DNA from 4 places in the Serratia sp. Ae19-1 genome. Region 1 is predicted to be linked to each of the others. Evidence: predicted binding sites of a transcription regulator. Region 1 holds the regulator's gene; each other region holds the start of a gene.

Region 1 (4,211 bases):
CGGTCGACGAACCGGCGGCCTGGATCTGCAGATTAACGTTGGGGTAATGCTGGCTGAAGTCCTGCGCCCACAGCGCCATCAGGTTCGCCAGGGTGTCGGAGCCGACGCTGGACAGATTGCCCGCCAGCATGCCGTCGGGCTGCGCCAGTGCGCCACGTCCGGCCAGCAGCGCCAGGCAAAGCAACAGCCCTCGGGTAATTCGGGTCATACCGGTGTCTCGCGTTAATTTTTCACCGCATTCTCTGATAAAGCGGCCGGAACAATCAACCGGTTGGGTAAGGTAAAGATAAAGCGGGTGCCGATCCCCGGTTCGCTGAGGATCTCCAGCCGCGCGTCGTGATGGCTGAGCGCGTGTTTGACGATCGCCAGCCCCAGCCCACTGCCGCCGGTCTGGCGCGAACGGGCCTTGTCGACGCGATAAAAACGCTCGGTCAGGCGCGGAAGGTGCTCGGCGGCGATGCCCGGCCCGTTGTCGCTGACCTGGAACTGCGCACCATGTGCCGTCTGCTGCCAGCTGACTTCGATATGGGTGCCCTTCGGCGTGTGGTTGACCGCGTTGTACACCAGGTTAGACACCGCGCTGCGCAACTGGTCTTCATTGCCGAACACTTTGAGCTGTTCGTTCACCCGGAAAGCGATCTCGTGATTGCCGCCGCTCAGCGATTGCGCCTCGCGCTGCAACACCCGCAGCATCAGCGGGATATCCACCCGTTCGTTCATGTCGACATTGGGCGCCGCCTCGATGCGCGACAGCGTCAGCAGCTGTTTGACCAGCCCGTCCATCCGGCGGGTCTGCTCTTGCATGGTGCTCAGCGCCTTGCTACGCAGCGAGCCGTCCTGCTCTTCGTCGCCCATCATTTCCAGGTAGCCCTGCAGCACCGTCAACGGCGTGCGCAGCTCATGGCTGACGTTGGCGAAGAAGTTGCGCCGCGCCCCTTCCAGCTGGCGCATCTGGGTGACGTCGCGCGCCACCATCAGCAGTTGCCCTTCGGAATAGGGCATCACGCGGAATTCGACGTAATGTTCGTTGTTCAACTGCAGCGTCAGCGGGCGCGAAAACTCCTGCTGTTGCAAATAGTGGCTGAACTCCGGATAACGCAGCAGGTTGAGGATGTGCTGGCCGTTGTCTTCCGGCCAGCGGAAGCCGAGCAGATGCTGCGCCAGGCCGTTGCACCAGAAGATATTGCCTTCGACGGTGGTCATCACCACCGCGTCAGGCAGCGATTCGGCCCCGCTGCGAAAGCGCTTGATCAGCAGCGCCAGCTCGCGGCGGCGGCGGCGGTTGCGCTGCTGCATCTGATACAGGCCATAGAACAACGGCTCCCAGCTCCAGCGGCCGGGCGGCGGCGTCATGCTGCGGTCGATCCACAGCCAATGGGAGAGTTTGAGCTGGTTGTAGAAATTCCACACCAGCGCAGCCAGCGCTGAGGCCAGCAGGAACCAGGGCAGATAACCGAAAATCAGCCCCAGCAGTAAGGCGGGCAGACAAAAAAGAGCCAGCTCCAGAGCCAGCCTCTTCCACGACAGACGTTCTAACACGGCATATTCTCCAGCGCGGCGCGATCAGTAGCGCGTTGAGAACCGGTAGCCGGTGCCCCGAACGGTTTGAACCATTTTATCATGCCCACTGGTTTCTAACGCCTTGCGGAGCCGACGGATATGCACGTCAACGGTACGGTCTTCCACATAAACGTTAGTGCCCCAGACGTGATTAAGCAACTGCTCGCGGCTATAAACCCGCTCCGGGTGGGTCATAAAGAAGTGCAGCAGCTTGAACTCGGTCGGCCCCATGTCCAGCGCCTGATCGTTCGCCATCACGCGGTGGGAGGACGGATCCAGGCTCAGTCCTTGCATTTCAATCACTTCTTCCACCGCCATCGGTGAAATACGGCGCATGACCGCTTTGATGCGTGCCACCAGCTCCTTGGGCGAGAACGGCTTGGTGATGTAATCATCCGCCCCCACTTCCAGGCCGCGCACCCGGTCTTCCTCTTCGCCGCGCGCGGTCAACATCATCACCGGGATATCGCGGGTCAGCGCTTCGCGCTTCATATGCTTGATAAACTGAATGCCGGAACCGCCGGGCAGCATCCAATCGAGCAACACCAAATCAGGGAACGGCTCAGACAGGCGCGTCACGGCGCTGTCATAATCCTCGGCTTCCAACGGTTGGTAACCATTCTGTTCCAACACAAAGCACACCATCTCACGGATCGGCGCTTCGTCTTCCACCACCAGTATGCGTCTTGCCATCGTCAATCCTGCCAATGTGTTAGCGACTTTGCGGGCGCCATTATGCGTCAGTTTTGTGACACTTTTATGAAAAAAAGCGGCTGTTATAGGCAGTAAGCATAGCGATTATTTCCCATAGTAAAGAAAAATCATTCCGCTGCCCTCGCCATTGCGCCGGGACAGCCGGCGCCGCGGCCTTTATAATCATCGCCATTACCTTTGCACCCGGGAGTGTCATGCGCCTGATCCACACCTCTGACTGGCACCTTGGCCAGTACTTTTTCACCAAAAGCCGCGCCGCCGAGCACCAGGCTTTTCTGAACTGGCTGATCAAACAGGTAGAGCAGCAGCAGGTGGATGCGCTGATCGTCGCCGGGGATCTATTCGATACCGGCTCGCCGCCCAGCTACGCCCGCGAACTGTACAACCGCTTCGTGGTGGAACTGCAGCGCACCGGCTGCCAACTGGTGGTGCTGGGCGGCAACCACGATTCGGTGGCGACGCTGAACGAATCGCGTGAACTGCTCTCCTGCCTGAACACCACGGTGATCGCGAGCGCGCAAAGCGCCCCCGAACAGCAGATCCTGGTGCTGAACCGGCGCGACGGCCAGCCGGGCGCGGTGCTGTGCGCCATCCCGTTCTTGCGGCCACGCGATCTGCTCACCAGCCGCGCCGGCGAATCCGGCGCGCAGAAACAGCAGGCGTTACAGGAAGCCATCGCCGAACATTACCAAACGCTGTATCAGGCGGCCTGCGAGCACCGCGACCAATTGGGCCTGCCGCTGCCGATCGTCGCCACCGGCCACCTGACCACCGTCGGCGTCACCACCTCCGACTCGGTGCGCGACATCTATATCGGCACCCTCGACGCCTTTCCGGCGCAGGCCTTTCCTCCCGCCGACTATATCGCGTTGGGCCACATCCACCGCGCGCAGAACGTCGCCAAATCGGAGCACATTCGCTATAGCGGCTCGCCGATCCCGCTCAGCTTCGATGAACTGGGCAAAGCCAAAAGCGTCTTTATGGTCGATTTCGCCGACGGCGCTTTGCAGCAGGTGGAAGCGTTAACGATCCCGCAGTTTCAGCCCATGCAGCTGATCAAAGGCGATCTGGCCGAGATCGAACGGCAGCTGCGGCAGTTTGCCGATTATGACGGTGAGCTGCCGGTGTGGCTGGATATCGAAGTGGCGACGCAGGACTACCTCAGCGACATCCAGCGCCGCATTCAGCTGCTGGCAGACGAGCTACCGGTGGAAGTGGTGCTGCTGCGGCGCAGCAAAGAACAGCGCCGCCAGGCGATCGCACAGCAGGATAAGGAAACGCTCAACGAACTGAGCGTCAATGAAGTGTTCGAGCGGCGCCTGGCGCAGGAGACTGAGCTGCCCGAAACGCGCCAACAGCGGATGCGCCAAATGTTCCGCCAGGTGGTCGATGCGGTGCAGCACAACGCCGAGGAGAACAACCCATGAAAATCCTCAGCCTGCGCTTAAAAAACCTCAACTCGCTGCAGGGCGAATGGAAGATTGACTTCACCGCCGAGCCGTTCGCCAGCAACGGTCTGTTCGCCATTACCGGCCCGACCGGCGCGGGCAAAACCACCCTGCTGGACGCCATCTGCCTGGCGCTATACCACCAGACGCCGCGCCTCAACGTCACGCCAAGCCAGAATGAACTGATGACCCGCCATACCGCCGAATCGTTGGCGGAAGTCGAGTTCGAGGTCAAGGGCGTCGGCTATCGCGCCTTCTGGAGTCAGCGCCGCGCCAAAAACGCGCCGGACGGCAACCTGCAGGCGCCGAAAGTCGAACTGGCGCGCCGCGAAGACGGCAAGATCCTGGCGGACAAAGTGCGCGACAAGCTGGAGATCACCGCCGCCATCACCGGGCTGGACTTCGGCCGCTTCACCAAGTCGATGATGCTGTCTCAGGGGCAGTTCGCCGCCTTCCTCAACGCCGACGCCAACGATCGCGCCGAGCTGT
Region 2 (4,211 bases), on a different contig from region 1:
CGATACCGGCGATAGGAATACGCGTGCCGCCTTTACCGCCGATGTTGGTCTGGCCGTACACTTCTGAGGAAGGACGGACTTTCGGCAGCATGGCGCGCGGGATATCCAGCACTTCCAGCATGCGCTCGTCCCAGTCCAGCTCGTGGATGTTGAACATCATGGTGCGTGAGGCGTTGGTGTAATCGGTAACGTGCACGCGCCCTTGGGTCATCTTCCACACCAGCCAGGTGTCGACGGTGCCGAACAGCAGTTCGCCGCGCTTGGCGCGTTCGCGGGCGCCTTCGACGTTGTCCAGGATCCACTTCACCTTGGTGCCGGAGAAGTACGGGTCAACCACCAGGCCGGTGTTGTGACGGATGTACTCTTCCAGGCCGTCGCGCTTGAGCTTCTCGCAGATGTCGGCGGTGCGGCGGCACTGCCAGACGATGGCGTTATAGATAGGCTTGCCGGTCTCTTTTTCCCAGACGATGGTGGTTTCGCGCTGGTTGGTGATGCCGATGCCGGCGATCTGATCGGAACTGATGTCGGCCTTCGCCAGCACTTCTACCAGCGTCGAGCTTTGCGACGCCCAGATCTCCATCGGGTCGTGCTCAACCCAGCCGGCTTTTGGGTAGATCTGCGGGAATTCGCGCTGCGATACCGCAACGATGTTGGCGTCGTGATCGAGCACGACGGCGCGTGAGCTGGTGGTCCCTTGGTCGAGTGCGACAATGTATTTTTTTTCTACAGTCATGGTAATTATCCTGCTGTTGTTAACCGTTTAAAACTGCACCAATCACGCTTTACGCTGCTGAGCCTTGGCGTCGGACTCTTCTTCCGTCACGCAGACGTCGCACGGCAGGTGGCGGCCAATCAGCGCGCGGTAACCGAAGGCGCCCAGGCCGCAGCCGACGATAGGCGCGAAGATCGGCACCAGGAAGTACGGGATGTCGCGTGCGCCGGTGAAGGCGACTTTGCCCCAGCCGGCCAGGTAGGCGAACAGTTTTGGCCCGAAGTCACGCGCCGGGTTCAACGCAAAGCCGGTCAATGGTCCCATGGAGGCGCCGATCACGGCAATCAGAATACCGATCAGCAGCGGCGCCAGCGGGCCGCGCGGAATGCCGTTGCCGTCGTCGGTCAGCGCCAGGATCAGGCACATCAGAATGGCGGCGATCACCGTTTCCACCAGGAAGGCCTGGCCGACGGAGATGTGCGCGTTAGGGTAGGTTGAGAAGATGCCGGCCAGTTCCAGGCTTTCGTTGCTGCCGCGCACCATATGGTGAGCCGCTTCGAAGTCGAAGAACAGGTTGTAGTACAACCCGTAGACCAGCGCGGCGGCGCAGAAGGCGCCGGCGACTTGCGCAATGATGTATGGCACCACTTTGCGTCCGTCGAAGCAGGCGAACAGCCACAGCGCGAGGGTGACCGCCGGGTTGAGATGCGCGCCGGAAATGGCGGCGGTCAGGTAGATGGCCATGGCGACGCCCAGGCCCCAAATGATGCTGATTTCCCACTGGCCGAAGCTGGCGCCCGCCAGTTTCAGTGCGGCAACGCAGCCTACGCCAAAGAAGATCAGCAGCGCCGTGCCGAGGAACTCGGCGATGCACTGGCCTTTTAATGTCGGACTGGTGGTTTGGCTCATAATGTTGGTGTCCTGCAAAACGGCGGTTGTTGGTTTATAGGCTCAGTTGGGTATACATCCGGCCTATGGGCACAGTTTTTTTCATCTCGTCCAATTATTGAATAAGGACGTGATGTAAATTTATCGTTAACGAACATAAACGAGAAATAGCGAAATCAAAATGTGTGTGGCGCGTCATAAAATTGAGCGATTTCGCGTCGTTTAGTGTTCTTTCTGAGCCATAAAAGTGTGATCTGACCAGTGGTTTAGCGAGGGCTGTTAACAACTCGCGGCGACGGCGGCGGGGATTTTCAGTTTTTGCTGATGGCGGGGGCAGGAAAATTGCAACAGACTGCGCGATGATCCGGTATGTTGCTAGACAGGCGGAGACTGGCTACTTACAATCGTTTTTAACGAATCGAGACTGCGCGCCTTCCGTAACGGCGCGCGTCACTGAGCGCGATGCAATATTCGCAGTCGCTGCAGCCGACGTTGCGGCCGCTACTTATAGATGTACGCCTTGCTATCATGAGGGGACTGAAGCATGTCATTTGAAGTATTTGAGAAACTGGAAGCAAAAGTACAGCAGGCGATTGATACCATCACTCTGTTGCAGATGGAAATTGAAGAGCTGAAAGACAAAAACAACTCTCTGTCGCAGGAAGTTCAGGCTGCCTCCGGCAACCACGAAGCGTTGGTGCGCGAAAACCAACAGCTGAAAGAAGAACAGCACGTATGGCAAGATCGCCTGCGCGCGCTGCTGGGCAAGATGGAAGAAGTCTGATTCCTCACGCCATGCAGCAACGAAAAGGGCGCCTCAGGCGCCCTTTTTCATGACCGAAAATCACTCGATGTCGAGCGGGTCTTCGGAGAGGATGATGCCGGTGTTGTCGGCATACAGATGGTCGCCGGAGAAGAAGGTGACGCCACCGAAGTTGACGCGGATATCGCTTTCGCCCACGCCTTCGCTCACGGCTCCCGCCGGGATCGCCGCCATCGCCTGAATGCCGATGTCGAGCTCTTCCAGATCGTCCACCTGACGCACCGCGCCGTACACCACGATGCCTTCCCATTCGTTCTGGGCGGCCAGGCGTGCCAGCTCGGCGTTGACCAGCGCCCGGCGAACCGAACCGCCGCCGTCGACCAACAGCACGCGGCCGCGGCCGTTTTCTTCAAGCAGATCGAACAACAGGCCGTTATCCTCAAAGCATTTCACCGTGGTGATCTGCCCGCCAAATGAAGTACGCCCGCCAAAATTGGAGAACAGAGGTTCAACAACGTTCACCTCTTCATGATAGATGTCGCAAAGTTCGGAAGTATCGTATTTCATAGGATTTTACGTCTGTTTGCCGCTGGAATGTTCAGTATATCCCTTTATTCGCCCTGTTGGCAAAATCATCAGTTTTTAACTGAGCGCCACGCCGATGGCGAACAGCAGGTTGGCCAGCAGCGCCGCCTTGACCATGTGCTCCAGCATTGGCCGCATGCCGACCGGTGTCGGATCGCGCAGCACGCGCAGGCCGTGGCGCACCAGCAGCGGGATCGCCAGCACGAACAGCCAACCCCACGGGCCGTGGAGATTGAACAGCGTAAACAGCGCGAAACACAGCACCGCGCCGCCGAGCAACAGGGCATGGTAAATGCGCGCCTTGTGCGGGCCGAGACGCACCGCCAACGTGTTCTTGCCGTTCTCGCGATCGCTCTCGATATCGCGCAGATTGTTGATGTTGAGCACCGCCGTCGCCAGCAGGCCACAGGCGGTGGCCGGCAGCATCACGACGCTGTCGAAAGTGTGCGTTTGCAGATAGTAGGTGCCGGCCACGCTCAGCCAGCCGAAGAATACCAACACCGAGATGTCGCCCAGCCCCAAATACCCGTAGGGCTTGTTGCCGACGGTGTAGGTGATGGCCGCCACGATGGACAGCCCGCCCAGCACCAGGAAGCCCACCACGTCGCTGGGTTGCTCGCAGGCGACGGCGATCAGCGAACAGCCGGCGAGGGCGATCAGCACCACCGTCACCACCAGCGCCCGTTTCATCTGCGCCTGGGTGATCATGCCTTTTTGCATGCCGCGCAACGGCCCGATGCGATCTTCTTTGTCGCTGCCTTTGACCGCATCGCCGTAGTCGTTCGCCAGGTTGGAGAGGATCTGCAGCAGGCCGGCGGTCAACAGCGCCAGCAGCGCCACTTCAGGTTTCAGGCTGCCGTGCCAGGCGGCGATCGCCGAGCCGACCACGATGGAGGCAAAGGCCAGCGGCAGGGTGCGGGGGCGTAGACTTTCCAGCCAGGCGGAGATCGGAGTGGTGGAGGTTGATGAGCTCATGTTTCGCTTCTGTCAGTAAGTTGCGGTGTCCGTTAGAAATAATTGTGGGAGGCAATGCCTCCCACACAGATGACTGACAAGACAATGATTGAGCGATTATAGGATAAAACGACTCAAATCTTCATCCGCCACCAGTTCATCCAGATGACTGCGCACGTAATCCGCATCAATTGTAATGGATTGGCCATTAATTTCACTCGCATCGTAGGAAATATCTTCCATCAGACGCTCCAGCACGGTGTGCAGACGACGCGCGCCGATGTTCTCGGTGCTTTCGTTGACCTGCCA
Region 3 (4,211 bases), on a different contig from region 1:
GGCGGACAGCGCCGCCACCCGGCCGGGGCCAATCAGAGAATACGGATGCTGCGGCGCCTGCTGCGCCAGCTGCGGCAACGCCGCCAACGGCATCTCGACCGGCGTGCCGTCCGGCAATCTCGCCAACAGATCGAGCGAACCGGAGGAGAAGTAGAGCGCGCTCTGGCCAGAACTGACCACCGCGCAGCGCTTGCCCTGCTCGGCCACGGCAATGGCGCAGCTCAGGCCCGCCAGGCCGCCGCCAATCACCACTACGTCAAATCGCATCATCCGCCTCCTGCCCCTTGTCGGCCTGGGCCTCAAGCCCGCATAACCCTTGATAAACCCAGCTGGTAAATTCGCTCTCGCGCAGCGCATCGCCCCAGGCGATCGGCCGAACACCTTTCCATCGTTCGTTGAGGAACTGCGACAGCTGCGCGATGGACTGCTGCGGCGTGCTGACGTTAAAGCGCGTCAACAGCCCGGCGGCGCGACAGGCGCAGAGTTCCCCCTGGCAGGTGCCCATGCCGACGCGGGTGCGGCGGCGCAGATCCACCAGGTTATTGACGGTCAGCGAATTGACCGCATAGCGCACCTCCCCGGCGGTCACCGCCTCGCATTCGCACACCAGGCTGGTGTCGAGCCGATCGGCCGCCGGCACCTGGCTGGCGCGATCGCCGTGCCGGTAAATCGCCGAACCGCGAATGCTGGCGGGCAGAGAAACTACGCGGCGCACCGTTTCCTCCGCCGACTGACGGGATCCCGGCAACGCGTCCTGCGCGGTGGTGCACGGGCTGTTTACCCCAAGCTTTTCGCACACCTTGTCGGTGGCCCACTCCGCCATCAGACGGTAGGTCATCAGCTTGCCGCCGGTGATGGTGATGAACCCTTCCAGCCCGTCGCGGGCGGCGTGATCGAGCAGCACGATGCCGCGGCTGACGTTGCGCCCGCTGGGATCGTCGTCGCTGGCCACCAGCGGCCGCACCCCGGCGTAGGCGCGCAAAATGCGGGTCTGCGCCAGAGTGGGCGCCAGCAGCGCCCCTTCGCGGATCAGAATGTCCACCTCCTGCGGGGTCACCAGCATGTTGTCAATTTGGTCGTAGTCGATATGGGTCGAGGTGGTGCCGATCAGCGAGATGGTGTCGCCCGGTACCAGGATGTCGGCGTCCGCCGGTTTGCGGCAGCGGTTGATCACCATGTTGTTGATGCGATGGCCGAGGATCAGCAGCGCCCCCTTGGCCGGGAACATGCGGATGCGCAAATCGGCGTATTCGGCGATCTGCTGGCCCCAGATGCCGGCGGCATTGACCACCACCGGCGCGTGCAGCTCATAGCGCCGCTGACTCTGATGGTCGTAAACGCGCACGCCCGTCACCCGATCGCCGCTGCGCAACAATCCCACCACCTGGTGGTAGGTCAGGATCTGCGCGCCGTGTTCGCGCGCGTCCAACATGTTGGCAGCGGTCAGCCGGAAGGGATCGACGGTGCCGTCCGGCACGCGCACCGCGCCGATCAGCGCGGGGTTAGCCGCCGGCTCCAGCCGCAGCGCCAGCTGCGGGTCGATCGCTTCGGCGTCGATGTCGGCCTGGCGACAGGCGGCGATAAACTGTTGCTGATACTCCAGCGAGTCCTGCGGCAGGGTGATGAACAGCCCATCGGTGCGCTCGATACAGTGATGCGCGATGCGTTTCAGGATGCGGTTCTCTTCGATGCACTCGCGCGCCGACTCGCCGTCAGTCACCGCATAGCGCGCGCCGCTGTGCAGCAAGCCGTGGTTGCGGCCGGTGGCGCCGGTGGCGATGTCATGACGCTCCAGCAAAATGCAGCGCAAGCCGCGCCGCGCACAATCGCGGGCAATGCCTGCGCCGGTGGCGCCGCCGCCGATGATGATCACATCCGTTTCGCCGCCGTCAAAATAGCTGCTCATTTCGCTCCCTCAGGATCGGTAGTTATGAGCCTATTGAGCCACGGTTATTAGGGTCTTTGTTTGATAAGGAACAAGAACGAACATGAAACGAAATAAAAATGTCCACAAAAAACCATCAATGTGATCATAATCACGATTTTTGGACGTTTTTCTATTTCATAACGTTAACGAATCGCTCAAAATCCGCCGTGGTTTCATGAAAGTGTAACAATTGCGCCATTCGTCACAGCGACACCAGGCGTATTTGATGACAATGGCGCTCGTTATGGAACACAAAAACACCACATTCGATATCCGCTCAATCATCAAATGAACGTAAAAGGTCATATTGATGTGATAACAGATAAAGCCATCGGAGGCGCTCATGTTGAGTATTTTTAAGCCGGCCGCACACATCGCCCGTGTGCCGAGCGATAAGGTAGACCCGCTCTACCGTAAGCTGCGCTGGCAAATTTTCCTGGGGATCTTCTTCGGTTACGCCGCTTACTATCTGGTGCGTAAGAACTTCACCCTGGCCATGCCTTACCTGATCGAACAAGGCTTCAGCCGCGGTGACCTCGGCTTCGCGCTGTCGGGCATCTCCATCGCCTACGGCTTCTCCAAATTCATCATGGGCTCGGTCTCCGACCGATCCAACCCGCGGGTATTCCTGCCAGCCGGTCTGATCCTGGCGGCGGCGGTAATGCTGTTCATGGGCTTCGTGCCGTGGGCAACCTCCAGCATCGCCATCATGTTCGTCCTGCTGTTCCTGTGCGGCTGGTTCCAGGGCATGGGTTGGCCGCCGTGCGGCCGCACCATGGTGCACTGGTGGTCGCAGAAAGAACGCGGCGGCATCGTTTCCATCTGGAACTGCGCCCACAACGTGGGTGGCGGCCTGCCGCCGCTGCTGTTCCTGCTGGGTATGGCCTGGTTCAATGACTGGCACGCGGCGCTGTACATGCCGGCCTTCGGCGCCATCCTGGTGGCCCTGATCGCCTTCGCCCTGATGCGCGACACCCCGCAATCCTGCGGCCTGCCGCCGATTGAAGAGTACAAAAACGACTATCCGGACGACTACAGCGAAAAAGACGAAGAAGAGCTGACCGCCAAGCAGATCTTCATGCAGTACATCCTGCCGAACAAGCTGCTGTGGTACATCGCGGTCGCCAACGTGTTCGTCTACCTGCTGCGTTACGGCATTCTGGACTGGTCGCCGACCTACCTGAAAGAAGTGAAGCACTTCGCGCTGGACAAGTCTTCCTGGGCCTACTTCCTGTATGAGTACGCCGGTATTCCGGGCACTCTGCTGTGCGGCTGGATGTCGGACAAGGTGTTCAAAGGCAACCGCGGCGCCACCGGCGTGTTCTTCATGACGCTGGTGACCATCGCCACCGTGGTGTTCTGGATGAACCCGGCCGGCAACCCGACCGTGGACATGATCTGTATGCTGGTCATCGGCTTCCTGATCTACGGCCCGGTCATGCTGATCGGCCTGCATGCGCTGGAGCTGGCGCCGAAGAAAGCCGCCGGCACCGCCGCAGGCTTCACCGGCCTGTTCGGCTACCTGGGCGGCTCGGTTGCGGCCAGCGCCATCGTCGGTTACACCGTGGACTTCTTCGGTTGGGACGGCGGCTTTATGGTGATGATCGGCGGCGGCGTGCTGGCGGTTATCCTGCTGCTGCTGACCATGCTGAACGAGAAGAAACACCACGCGGAAATTGCTGCCGGCAAGCGCGGCTAACCGTCACACGACTTTTGCATGATTTAAAGGCCGCCCTGCGGCCTTTTTACTACCCTGCCCCCAACAACACGGAGAAAACGGAATGCGGACTCAAGTCAAAGCCCTGCTGACAGGAATCATTCTCGCCACCTCAATGGTCAGCACCGCGCAGGCGGCGGACAAAGTGGTGATCGCCCACCGCGGCGCCAGCGGCTACCTGCCGGAACACACCCTGCCGGCGAAGGCGATGGCCTATGCGCAGGGCGCCGATTACCTCGAGCAAGACCTGGTGATGACCAAAGACAACGAGCTGGTGGTGCTGCACGACCACTACCTCGATCGCGTCACCGACGTCGCCGAACGCTTCCCGGATCGCGCGCGTAAAGACGGCCGCTACTACGCCATCGACTTTACGCTGGCGGAGATCAAATCGCTGAAGTTCACCGAAGGCTTTGAAATCGAAAACGGCAAGAAGGTGCAGGGCTACCCTGGCCGCTTCCCGATGGGCAAATCCGACTTCCGCGTACACACCTTCCAGGAAGAGATCGAGTTCGTGCAGGGTCTGAACCACTCGACCGGCAAAAACATCGGCATCTACCCTGAAAT
Region 4 (4,211 bases), on a different contig from region 1:
ACTGCGCGGCGGAGCTGGAGAGATCCAATCCGGCGAAGCCTTCGCGGTAGATCTTGTAGATCAACGTGGTGGTGGACTGCACCGGCCCGCCGCCGGTGGCGGCGTCGATCACCGGGAAGGTATCGAAGAAGGCGTACACCAGATTGACCACCAGCAGGAAGAAACTCACCGGTGCGATCAGCGGCAACACCAGATGAAAGAAGCGGCGTACCGGGCCGGCGCCGTCGATGGCGGCCGCCTCCACCAGCGAACGCGGGATCGACTGCAACGCGGCGAGGAAAAACAGTAAGTTATAGCTTATCTGCTGCCATACCGAGGCCAGCACCACCAGGAACATCGCCTGGCCGCTGTTTTGCGCATGGTTCCAGTTATAGCCCAGCCCATTGAGGAAGTGGGTGATCAACCCGAGACCGGGGTTGAACAGAAAGATCCACAGCACCGCCGCCACTGCCGGCGCCACCGCGTAGGGCAGGATCATCAGCGTGCGGTAGAGGCGGCTGCCGCGCAGCACGTAGTCCACCAGCGCGGCGAAAAACAGCGAGACCGCCAGCCCGATGCCCGCCACCAGGAAGCTGAAGATCAGCGTGGTGTAGAACGAGTCGAGGTAGTAAGGATCCTGGAACAACTGCTTAAAGTTATCCAGCCCGACAAACTGGCTGGACAGGCCGAACGGATCGAGACTCTGCACCGAATACCACAGCGCCTCGCCGGCGGGCCATAAAAAGAACACGGCGGTAATCAGCAGCTGCGGCAGCACTAATGCATAGGGCAACCAGCTGCAGCCGAAACCGGGACGGGAAGATGACATAGACGTTAAACCATTAATCGGGTGCGGGAGGATCGGCGTGAAGATGCGAGCCCGGTCTACCGGGCCCGCGACACAGGATTACTTGGTCGACGCTTCGAAACGGCGCAGCAGCACGTCACCGCGCTGCACGGCGGCGTCCAGCGCCTGCTGAGGCGTTTTCTTACCGGTCCACACGCCTTCCAGCTCCTCATCCACCACGCTGCGGATCTGCGGCATGTTGCCCAGGCGCAGGCCCTTGGTGAACGGCAATGGCGGCTTGTTCAGCATCTGGCGAGTGGCAACGTCGGCGCCCGGGTTCTTGTCGTAGAAGCCCTGCTGCTTGGTCAGATCGTAAGCCGCGGTGGTGATCGGCAGATAGCCGGTCTTCTGGTGCCATTCGGCGGCGATTTCCGGCTGCGCCAGGTACTGCAGGAACTCGGCCACGCCCTTGTAGGTGGCGGCGTCTTTGCCGTTCATCACCCACAGGCTGGCCCCGCCGATGATGGCGTTCTGCGGCGCGTTTTTCGCGTCGGCATCGTAAGGCATCATGCCGACGCCGTAGTTGAATTTAGCGTAGTGCTTGATGTCCGCCAGCGAACCGGAAGAGGCGGTGGTGATGGCGCAATCGCCGTTGTAGAACTTCTCGGTGGATTCGTCTTTGCGGCCGAAGTAGGTGAAATCACCCTTCTTGTTCATCGCTTCGAGCAGCTCGATATGCTTGACCTGCAGCGGCTTGTTGAACTCCAGCTTGGCGTTGGTACCGCCGAACCCGTTGTTTTCACTGGCGAACGGCACGCCGTGCCAGGCGCTGAAGTTCTCCAGTTGGATCCAGCCCTGCCAGCCGCTGGCGTAGCCGCATTTCATGCCGGCCGCGCGCAGCTTGGCAGTATCCGCCGCCAGTTCCTGCCAGGTTTTCGGCGGCTGATCCGGGTTCAGGCCGGCCTTCTTGAAGGCATCTTTGTTGTAGTACAGCACCGGCGTGGAGCTGTTGAACGGCTGCGACAGCAGATGGCCGCTCTTGTTGTCGGTGTAATAGCCGGCTACCGTCGGCACGAACACCGATTCGTCGAAGTTGATGCCGGCCTCTTTGAACACTTCGTAGACCGGTTTGATGGCCTTGCTGGCCATCATGGTGGCGGTGCCCACCTCGTAAACCTGCAGGATCGCCGGCGCCTTGCCGGAGCGGTAAGCGGCGATGCCCGCCGCCAGGCTCTGTTCGTAGTTGCCTTTATAAACCGGCACAATCTTGACGTCGCTGTGCGTCTGGTTGAAGCGATCCGCCAGGGAATCCACTTCCTTACCCAGTTCACCTTCCATCGAATGCCAGAACGGGATCTCGGTCGCCGCCAGTGCCTGAGTGCTGACCGCCAGGGTCAACGCGACGCACAGCGTAGTTTTGCGAATAGCGTAGGTGAGCATGCCTAACTCCTGAAAAAAGCTGGTGTAAAAGCGCGTGAGCGAAAAGAATCAATTCTTGATGAGGGAGTGCCCCCTATAGCTTTCGAGTTGCAGCCAGGCGGCAACCTGCTGGCACCCTGGAGCTTAGCTAACTAAGTGACAGGGGGGCAGCCGGGCAGCCAACAACGCTGCGGCTCGAAAGATGACGGGGGATAACATGCCATGCTCGGATGACAGAAAAATAACCGTTACATGACAGCCACATGACGGCAAGGTGAAGTGAAGATGGCGGTTTGATGTCGGCGGCGGGCATGTGCTCCGCCGCCGCGAGGATTACAGCGAACGGCGCAGACGCGCCACCGCTTCCTGCATCTGCTGCTCGGTGGCGGTGGCGAACGACAGGCGGAAGGTCGAACGATCCGGGTTGTCGGAGAAGAAGTATTCCCCCGGCACGAACACCACGCCCTGCTGCAGGGTGGCGTTCAGCCATTCGGTGGCGTTGAACGGCTGGCGGAAACGCGCCCACAGGAACATGCCGCCCTTCGGCTTATCGAAGGTGATGTAGTCGCCCAGTTCCTGTTCCACCAAACCGGCCAGGATCTCGCCCTTCTGTTTGTAGGCGGCGCGGATCTTGTCGATCTGCGCCGGCAGGCGGCCCAAACCGAGGTAGCACTCGACGATGCTCTGCGACAGCGCGCTGGCGTGCAGATCCGCCGCCTGTTTGATGATCGCCACTTTATGCAGCAGGAACGGCGGCAGGATCGCCCAGCCCAACCGCAGGCCCGGCGCCAGGATCTTGGAGAAGGTCGAGGTATAGATGATGTGGTCGGTGTTGCCCAGCACCCGCTGCGACACCTGATGCAGCGTCGGGTGGCGCTCTTCGGTGAAGCGCAGCTCGCCGTACGGATCGTCTTCGATGATCAGGAAGTTATGTTCGGCGGCCAACTTCACCAGCAGTTCGCGGCGCGCGGCGCTCAGGGTGATGCCGCTGGGGTTGCCGAAGTTCGGCACCACGTACACGCCCTTGATGCGCTGGGTTTTCAGCAGCTCGGCCAACTCTTCCACCACCATGCCGTCGCTGTCGGACGAAACCGACATGATGTTGGCCTCCGCCAGTTCCAGCGTTTGCAGCGCCGCCAGGTAGGTCGGGCGCTCCACCACGAACACGTCGCCCGGATTGACGATGGCGCGCATCACCAAATCCAATGCCTGCTGAGAGCCGGCGGTGACCATCACCTCTTCCGCGCGAGCGGTGACGCCGCGCTCGGCGCACAGCGCGCAGATGCGCTCACGCAGCAGCGGGCTGCCCTCGGTCAAGCCATACTGGAACGCGCTTTTCGGCTGTTCGGTGATCGCCTGCTGCGTGGCGATGCTCAATCCTTCGAAATCGAACAGCGCATCAGAGGGGATGCCGCCCGCCAGCGAAATGACGTGTTCCATCTTGCTGTGCTTAAGCAATTCACGGATGGCCGAACTTTTTACGTTAACGATGCGCTGCGCGAGTAACCCTTCTGTCTTCATTTCTTCTTCTCGTACCTGATTATTTTAATTCGTAGGGGGGCGGATTAACCGCCCAGATACGCCGACCTCACTGCTTCGTTGGCTAACAATGCAGCCCCCGTATCTTCCAACACCACGCGGCCGTTTTCCAGCACATAACCGCGGTCCGCCAATTTCAGCGCCTGATTGGCGTTTTGCTCCACCAGGAAGATGGTCATGCCCTCTTCCCGCAGCTGCTGAATGATGTCGAAGATCTGCTGGATGATGATCGGCGCCAGCCCTAGCGAGGGCTCGTCGAGCAGCAGCAGCTTCGGCTGGCTCATCAGCGCGCGGCCGATGGCCAACATTTGCTGCTCGCCGCCGGACATGGTGCCGGAGCGCTGGTTACGCCGCTCCAGCAGGCGCGGGAACAGAGTGAACACCCGTTCGATGCGCTGTTGATACTGCTGGCGATCGGCGAAAAAGCCGCCCATCGCCAGGTTTTCTTCCACCGTCATGCGCGAGAAGACGCGCCGCCCTTCCGGTA

Evidence for each region. Region 1 encodes PhoB, which activates phosphate uptake and scavenging genes when phosphate is short. Its sites were predicted from a motif close to CTGTCATAAAACTGNCNNAT; they were not measured.
Region 2: AAIE04_RS08735 (MIP/aquaporin family protein) is a predicted target of PhoB. The motif match lies at 1,793-1,812, and genes of this name have one in related genera.
Region 3: glpT (glycerol-3-phosphate transporter) is a predicted target of PhoB. The motif match lies at 2,098-2,117, and genes of this name have one in related genera.
Region 4: ugpB (sn-glycerol-3-phosphate ABC transporter substrate-binding protein UgpB) is a predicted target of PhoB. The motif match lies at 2,425-2,444, and genes of this name have one in related genera.

What each region holds. Positions count from the first base shown of each region.
Region 1 covers NZ_JBCHWD010000001.1:122,614-126,824, reverse strand. Annotated here, with positions in the region: gene AAIE04_RS00670 (PstS family phosphate ABC transporter substrate-binding protein) at 1-208, opposite strand, end outside; gene phoR (phosphate regulon sensor histidine kinase PhoR) at 223-1,539, opposite strand; gene phoB (phosphate response regulator transcription factor PhoB) at 1,564-2,253, opposite strand; gene sbcD (exonuclease subunit SbcD) at 2,469-3,701, shown strand; gene sbcC (exonuclease subunit SbcC) at 3,698-4,211, shown strand, end outside.
Region 2 covers NZ_JBCHWD010000002.1:713,782-717,992, forward strand. Annotated here, with positions in the region: gene glpK (glycerol kinase GlpK) at 1-733, opposite strand, end outside; gene AAIE04_RS08735 (MIP/aquaporin family protein) at 776-1,621, opposite strand; gene zapB (septal ring assembly protein ZapB) at 2,145-2,384, shown strand; gene rraA (ribonuclease E activity regulator RraA) at 2,445-2,930, opposite strand; gene AAIE04_RS08750 (1,4-dihydroxy-2-naphthoate polyprenyltransferase) at 3,006-3,923, opposite strand; gene hslU (ATP-dependent protease ATPase subunit HslU) at 4,020-4,211, opposite strand, start outside.
Region 3 covers NZ_JBCHWD010000002.1:392,384-396,594, forward strand. Annotated here, with positions in the region: gene glpB (glycerol-3-phosphate dehydrogenase subunit GlpB) at 1-267, opposite strand, end outside; gene glpA (anaerobic glycerol-3-phosphate dehydrogenase subunit A) at 257-1,906, opposite strand; gene glpT (glycerol-3-phosphate transporter) at 2,271-3,626, shown strand; gene glpQ (glycerophosphodiester phosphodiesterase) at 3,709-4,211, shown strand, end outside.
Region 4 covers NZ_JBCHWD010000002.1:362,282-366,492, forward strand. Annotated here, with positions in the region: gene ugpA (sn-glycerol-3-phosphate ABC transporter permease UgpA) at 1-808, opposite strand, end outside; gene ugpB (sn-glycerol-3-phosphate ABC transporter substrate-binding protein UgpB) at 887-2,206, opposite strand; gene AAIE04_RS07085 (aminotransferase-like domain-containing protein) at 2,519-3,706, opposite strand; gene livF (high-affinity branched-chain amino acid ABC transporter ATP-binding protein LivF) at 3,751-4,211, opposite strand, start outside.